Regions from separate parts of the Enterobacter sp. DVT3837 genome, predicted to be linked through region 1. Evidence: predicted binding sites of a transcription regulator. Region 1 holds the regulator's gene; the other holds the start of a gene.
The links. The regulator LexA, encoded in region 1, represses DNA repair genes until DNA is damaged. The targets are predictions, from matches to a motif close to TNCTGTATGTACATACAGNA.

Region 1 (3,698 bases):
GGCGGTAAAGGTCAGTAGCGTCATCAATACGGCATTGACCGCGACGATGTCTGGCCCCAGCCGAGCCCCGAAAACCGTCAGCGCGCCAAAACAGAGCTGAAGGAGAAGTGAGCGCAGCATGATGTCGCGGTTGAGTGCCAGCAGCTTACGGATATTGCCGCGCCATGCGGTTTTGAGTAGCGCAAGAGAGATCCCGCGCATCGCCAGCACGCGCCAGACCATCCACAGACCGATGATAAAAGTCCCGTATTCGGCAATTGCCGTCGCCAGTGCAGCCCCCTGCACGTTCATATGCAGACCCATTACCAGCCAGACATCAAGCACAATGTTGAGAAGGTTTCCCACCACCAGCAAAATGACGGGCGCGCGGGCATACTGCACGCCCAGTAACCACCCCAGCAGAACCAGGTTAGCCAGTGATGCCGGCGCACTGAGCCAGCGAATTTCCAGGAAACGTCTCGCCTGCTCCAGCACTGCCTCGTTACCGCCAACGATGTGAAGCGCGAGGTCAATCAGGGGCGAGCGCAATACAACGATTAATACTCCCGCACCAAGCGCAAGAATGAGCGGCTGCACCAGCGCGCGGGCCAGACGCAGAGGATCTCTGGCACCATACGCCTGTGCCGTGAGCCCGGTAGTACTCATGCGCAAAAAGAGCAGCAGCATAAACAGGAAGCTGGTTGCCGTCGCGCCAATCGCCACGCCGCCAAGATAAACAGGTGAATCCAGATGACCAATAACAGCAGTATCGACCAGACCCAGCAAGGGCACGGTAATATTGGAGAAAATCATCGGCAGTGCAAGACGCCACAATGCCTTATCTGATGCCGTCAGCAGTGACATGAAAAATACCGGGAGAGGTAAAGGAAGCAGGCTACAGCAACGCCGTAGCCTGTCAGGAAGAGATTACAGCCATTCGCCGTTGCGAATCACCCCTACTGCCAGCCCTTCGATAGAGAAGTTCTGTTCGCGAAGATCCACCACAATCGGGGAGAATTCGCTGTTTTCAGGCAGCAGCTGTACGGTATTACCCTGTTTTTTCAGACGCTTAACGGTCACTTCGTCATCAATACGCGCGACCACAACCTGGCCGTTTCGCACATCCTGCGTTTTGTGAACCGCAAGCAGATCACCGTCAAGAATACCGATGTCTTTCATCGACATGCCGCTTACGCGCAGCAGGAAATCAGCGCTCGGTTTAAACATCCCCGGATCGACCTGGTAGTGGCCTTCAATATGCTGCTGTGCCAGTAAAGGCTCACCGGCAGCAACACGCCCCACCAGCGGAATGCCCGTCTCTTCTTCCACCAGCAGGCGGATACCGCGTGACGCGCCCGAAACAATCTCAATCACGCCCTTACGCGCCAGCGCTTTCAGGTGTTCTTCGGCAGCATTCGGAGAACGGAAGCCCAGACGCTGAGCGATTTCCGCACGCGTGGGTGGCATACCCGTCTGGCCGATATGATCCCGGATGAGATCAAACACCTCTTGCTGCCTGGTCGTTAACGCTTTCATTCCGCCCCCTGGGTGTATATACAGTTATGCTGTGAGTATATACAGTCAAAGGCGATTTTGGAACCAAAAACTGCACAAAAAACCAGGGACTTAATTATTCCTCGAGGCTCATCGGAAATGTGACCAAAGCAGCGTGACCCATGTAATGACCGCAGTAATAATCGCCAGCAACACGGCAGCGGAACCCATGTCTTTTGCCCGGCCAGAGAGCTCGTGGAAATCTGAACCAATCCGGTCAACAACGGCCTCAATAGCGCTATTGAGAATTTCCACTATCATCACCAACAGTACGGAGCCGATCAGAAGAACGCGTGTTATTGCATCAATATCAAGGAAGCAGGCGATAATCACCGCGATGATAGCGGCGACGCCCTCCTGGCGAAAGGCGGCTTCATTGATCCACGCGGCACGGAAACCTTTCCAGGAATAGCCGGCGGCTTTGATGATTCGGGTTAACCCAGTGGTATTATTGGCCATTAAAAGAACCTTTTATTGGAAATAGCGTCAGTAACTATAGTGGCAGCGCGTTTCGCTGCCGCCTGAAGTATGACGGGTAACAACAGAAATTTTGCGCGCTTTCTGTTATCCTTGCGCCGCAATTGCATTATTAACCAGAGGCTTTACATCGTTTATGTCCGGCTGGCCACGAATTTACTACAAATTACTTAATTTACCATTAAGCATCCTGGTAAAAAGCAAGTCTATCCCAGCAGAACCCGCGCTGGAATTGGGGCTCGATACGTCGCGCCCCATTATGTACGTTTTGCCTTATAACTCGAAGGCAGACTTACTGACGCTTCGCGCCCAGTGCCTGGCGCATGACTTACCTGACCCGCTTGAACCGCTAGAAGTTGACGGTACTCTGCTGCCGCGCTACGTGTTCATTCACGGTGGACCGCGCGTGTTTACCTATTACACGCCAAAAGAAGAGTCCATCAAGCTGTTCCATGACTATCTCGACCTGCACCGCAGCAATCCTGATCTGGATGTGCAGATGGTGCCAGTATCGGTGATGTTTGGTCGTCGCCCGGGTCGTGAAAAAGGTGAAGAGAATCCACCGCTGCGCATGCTTAACGGCATCCAGAAGTTCTTCGCAGTCTCCTGGCTGGGACGCGACAGCTTTGTGCGTTTCTCCCCTTCCGTTTCGCTGCGTCGAATGGCGGACGAGCATGGCACCGACAAGATCATCGCGCAAAAACTGGCGCGCGTAGCGCGAATGCACTTCGCCCGTCAGCGCCTCGCTGCCGTTGGGCCGCGTCTCCCGGCGCGTCAGGATCTGTTCAACAAGCTGTTGGCCTCCAAAGCGATTGCCCGTGCCGTCGAAGACGAAGCGCGCAGCAAGAAGATTTCACATGAGAAAGCCCAGCAGAACGCCATTGCACTGATGGAAGAGATTGCAGCGAACTTCTCTTACGAGATGATTCGTCTGTCCGATCGCATTCTCAGCTTTACCTGGAACCGTCTCTATCAGGGCATCAACGTCCATAACGCCGAGCGTGTACGCCAACTGGCGCATGATGGCCATGAAATTGTCTATGTCCCCTGCCACCGCAGCCACATGGACTACCTGCTTCTCTCCTATGTGCTTTATCACCAGGGGCTGGTACCGCCGCATATCGCGGCCGGTATTAACCTGAATTTCTGGCCAGCTGGCCCGATTTTCCGTCGACTGGGCGCCTTCTTTATTCGCCGTACCTTCAAGGGCAATAAGCTCTACTCCACGGTGTTCCGCGAGTATCTGGGTGAGTTGTTCAGCCGCGGATATTCCGTTGAGTACTTTGTGGAAGGTGGTCGCTCCCGTACCGGCCGTCTGCTCGATCCGAAGACCGGCACGCTGTCCATGACCATTCAGGCCATGCTGCGCGGAGGAACTCGTCCAATCACGCTGGTGCCAATCTACATCGGCTATGAGCATGTGATGGAGGTGGGGACTTACGCTAAAGAGCTGCGTGGCGCGACTAAAGAGAAAGAGAGCCTGCCGCAAATGCTGCGCGGCTTGAGCAAGCTGCGCAATCTCGGTCAGGGCTACGTGAACTTCGGCGAGCCGATGCCGCTGATGACGTACCTGAACCATCACGTTCCGGAGTGGCGCGAGTCCATCGATCCTATCGAAGCGGTGCGTCCGGCCTGGCTGACGCCAACGGTCAACGGCATCGCGTATGAGCTGATGGTGCGTATTAACA
Region 2 (3,698 bases), 1.3 Mb from region 1:
GTTGGACGCTGAGGCCAGTGAACCTGGTACAGGTCGAGATAATCTGTTTGCAGGCGCTTCAGGCTGGCATCGAGCGCGGCACGGATATTCTTGCGATCGAGGATCTGATTTGGACGGATCCCAGCATCGTTATTACGTGCGGGGCCGCTGACTTTCGACGCAATGACCAGCTTTTCACGGTTGCCACGTTTTGTCAGCCAGTTACCGACGTAGGTTTCGGTAAGCCCCTGTGTTTCCGGACGCGGGGGTACAGGGTACATCTCTGCGACATCAATCAGGTTAATCCCCTGGCTGACGGCATAATCGAGTTGCGCATGGGCATCGGCTTCGCTGTTTTGTTCACCAAATGTCATCGTGCCCAACCCCAATTGGCTTATCTCCAGAGAGCTGTGGGGGATACGGTGATAATGCATAGCCGGCTTCCTTCAATAGACATGTAGACCGCGTCAGGAACTTCCCGACAAAGGAATATAAACATGGCAGAGGGGAAGCAAAAGGGGAAGAAAAAAATCAAAAAGGCCAGCAAGCGACTGACCTCTCTCTGTTTATCGCTCGATAATTTGTGAGACTTCGTCGCGGTTGATCTGCATTTTATTGCCTTGCTGATCGCGATAGCTGACCAGACCGGTATCATCATCCACTTCAGGTTTTCCGTCGGTCAGGATCATCCGACCATCTTTTGTCGCCATGACGTAATCGCTGCTACAGCCCGATACTGCAAACGCTAAGCCGACTGCTGAAATTAACACTGCCCATTTTTTCATCGTTATCGTCCTCACCTGGCTGGTATCAAATCATAGTGTAGTATTAACCCGATATGCCGGCAGGAGGAAGCGGTAAAATCTTAAAAACCAGATGATTATGTTTGGGATCTCTCAAAATGAGTAAAAAACTATGTTTTTAGTAAAAAATGGCGTGCAAGCACTGCGCCGGTGAAATTCTTTTTGAGATAAAAGCCGCGCGGCAACGTCAGTATTGGCTCGCCCTGCGCACCGATCGCCTCGGTAAGCGCTTTACTGTTGGCTGCCTTCGGACGCAGCTGTAACACTTCCCCGTGTCGGGCTGTGATGCGCTCTACCTGGCCAAGAACGATCATATCCATCAGTTCCTCCCAGTCCAGACGCAATTGATGCTCCTCCTCTTCATTCGGGCTCCAGAGCAGCGGTGCGCCAACGCGACGATCGGCCAGTGGAATGTGGCGTTCACCTTCAACCGGTACCCAAAGCACGCGTTTCAGCTTATGGCGAACGTGGCTGGTTTCCCATGTCACACCGGTATTGCCGGTTAATGGCGCAACGCAGACAAAGGTGGTCTCAAGTGGCTTCCCCTGGCTGTCTATGGGAATGGTTTTTAACTCTACGCCAAGAGCCGCAAAATCTTGCTCTGGTTTACTCCCCGCACTGGCACCCAGCCACAGTTCAAGCAGCATGCCCGTCCAGCCTTTATCCCGTTTCAGATCCTTCGGGATCGGAATCCCGGCCATTGCCGCCAGCTCGCCCAGCGAAAAGCCAGCCAGGCGTTGAGCCTGCTGGAGCAACTGGCCTTCGCTGGATGGAGGTGAAAGCAAGGGTGTAAGCGGATGCATGAAGATAACCTTTTGATTAAAAAATAAACGAAGAAATTGTCCCCTGTGGATAGAGTTTAACTTTTTCTGTACGAATATTCCATGTGTATGATTTATAGGTTTTTTTATTAGTTTGAAATCGTTTCACCTGAGAAGAAAAACCGGTTGTTCAAATCTGGTCACTGACAATGAACAGGATCTTACACCATGTTATCCACAGAAAAATGGGATAACTGGGCATAACCCTGACTACTGTTTCAATTTACAGCCTTGACGTGCGATGAAAATCGAATTTTCAGACAATTTGTGCCTAACTTATTGGCACAATCTGTGGATAAAACCGACGCTGTTCGATCTTTCATCAGCGCGACGATCCCTGATGTGATGATCGTCACGCTATTCTGTGTTTTGTTTGTGATGACACACTTAACTGAATGAAAATAATATCATTATATAATATTGATGAAAGCGGGACGCAGACGGGGATTGAGGTTGTTCATCGGTAATCAGACACTTTTTCACAACTATATCCACAGAAAAGGTGAATAAAAATCCCTTTGCTGGCTCTTATCTGTTTATAACTCAGCACTTATTTGTGAGTTATTCAAATGTTATTAGGTTGCAGGCCTGTAAGAGAGTGGTTTACCGCCTCCCTGTAGTGTGAAACAATCATTCATATATAAGGTTTAGTTTGGGGTAGTCCGGTGATTGATGACGATGGCTACCGCCCGAACGTAGGAATAGTAATTTGTAATCGTCAGGGCCAGGTAATGTGGGCCCGGCGATATGGTCAGCACTCCTGGCAGTTCCCGCAAGGCGGGATCAACCCAGGAGAGTCCCCAGAACAAGCGATGTACCGGGAGCTTTTTGAAGAGGTCGGTTTAAGCCGAAAAGATGTTCGCATCCTGGCTTCGACCCGCAACTGGTTGCGTTACAAGTTACCGAAACGTTTGGTGCGTTGGGACACAAAGCCGGTTTGTATCGGCCAGAAACAGAAGTGGTTTCTGTTGCAGTTGGTGGGCAACGATTCAGACATCAATATGCAAACCAGCAGTACGCCGGAGTTTGATGGTTGGCGCTGGGTAAGCTATTGGTATCCTGTTCGTCAGGTCGTGTCATTTAAACGCGATGTTTACCGTAGGGTGATGAAAGAGTTCGCAAGTGTGGTAATGCAGCTTCAGGAGATCCCCCCTAAGCCGCAGAGCGCACCTGCCTGGCGACGTAAAAGAGGTTAAGTTACGCAAATCATGCTCACCCGCTTGCGAGAAATAGTCGAGAAGGTGGCCAGTGCTCCGCGTCTCAATGAGGCGCTGAACATTCTGGTCACTGACATCCGTCTTGCGATGGAGACCGAGGTCTGTTCGGTGTATCTGGCCGACCACGATCGGCGCTGCTATTACCTGATGGCGACCCGTGGTTTGAAAAAACCACGCGGACGCACCGTAACGCTCGCATTTGATGAAGGTATCGTAGGTCTGGTTGGGCGGCTGGCTGAACCTATCAACCTTGCCGACGCGCAAAAACACCCCAGCTTTAAATACATCCCTTCCGTAAAAGAAGAGCGCTTCCGCGCGTTTCTTGGCGTGCCGATTATCCAGCGTCGCCAGCTGCTTGGCGTGCTGGTTGTTCAGCAGCGCGAGCTGCGTCAGTACGATGAAAGCGAAGAGTCTTTCCTCGTCACGCTGGCCACGCAGATGGCTGCGATCCTCTCCCAGTCTCAGCTTGCCGCACTTTTCGGTCAGTATCGCCATACTCGCATTCGCGCCCTTCCTGCGTCGCCAGGTGTGGCGATTGCAGAAGGCTGGATGGACGCCACGCTACCGTTAATGGAGCAGGTTTACGAAGCCTCAACGCTTGATGAAGCGCTTGAGCGTGAGCGTCTTACTGCTGCGCTGGAAGAGGCGGCGAATGAATTTCGTCGTTACAGCAAACGCTTTGCCGCAGGTGCGCAAAAAGAGACGGCGGCCATTTTTGATCTCTATTCACACCTGCTTTCCGATGCGCGTTTGCGTCGCGAGCTTTTTGCGGAAGTGGATAAAGGCTCGGTCGCGGAGTGGGCCGTTAAAAAGGTTATCGAAAAATTTGCCGAGCAATTTGCGGCACTGACTGATGGTTACCTGAAAGAGCGGGCGGG

Region 2: mutH (DNA mismatch repair endonuclease MutH) is a predicted target of LexA. The motif match lies at 1,815-1,834, and genes of this name have one in related genera.

Annotation. Positions count from the first base shown of each region.
Region 1 covers NZ_JBWDLA010000001.1:1,108,668-1,112,365, forward strand. Annotated here, with positions in the region: gene dinF (MATE family efflux transporter DinF) at 1-843, opposite strand, end outside; gene lexA (transcriptional repressor LexA) at 907-1,515, opposite strand; gene AC0XWG_RS05440 (diacylglycerol kinase) at 1,624-1,992, opposite strand; gene plsB (glycerol-3-phosphate 1-O-acyltransferase PlsB) at 2,147-3,698, shown strand, end outside.
Region 2 covers NZ_JBWDLA010000001.1:2,363,289-2,366,986, forward strand. Annotated here, with positions in the region: gene AC0XWG_RS11615 (NADP(H)-dependent aldo-keto reductase) at 1-413, opposite strand, end outside; gene AC0XWG_RS11620 (YgdI/YgdR family lipoprotein) at 546-764, opposite strand; gene mutH (DNA mismatch repair endonuclease MutH) at 893-1,585, opposite strand; gene rppH (RNA pyrophosphohydrolase) at 2,269-2,799, shown strand; gene ptsP (phosphoenolpyruvate--protein phosphotransferase) at 2,812-3,698, shown strand, end outside.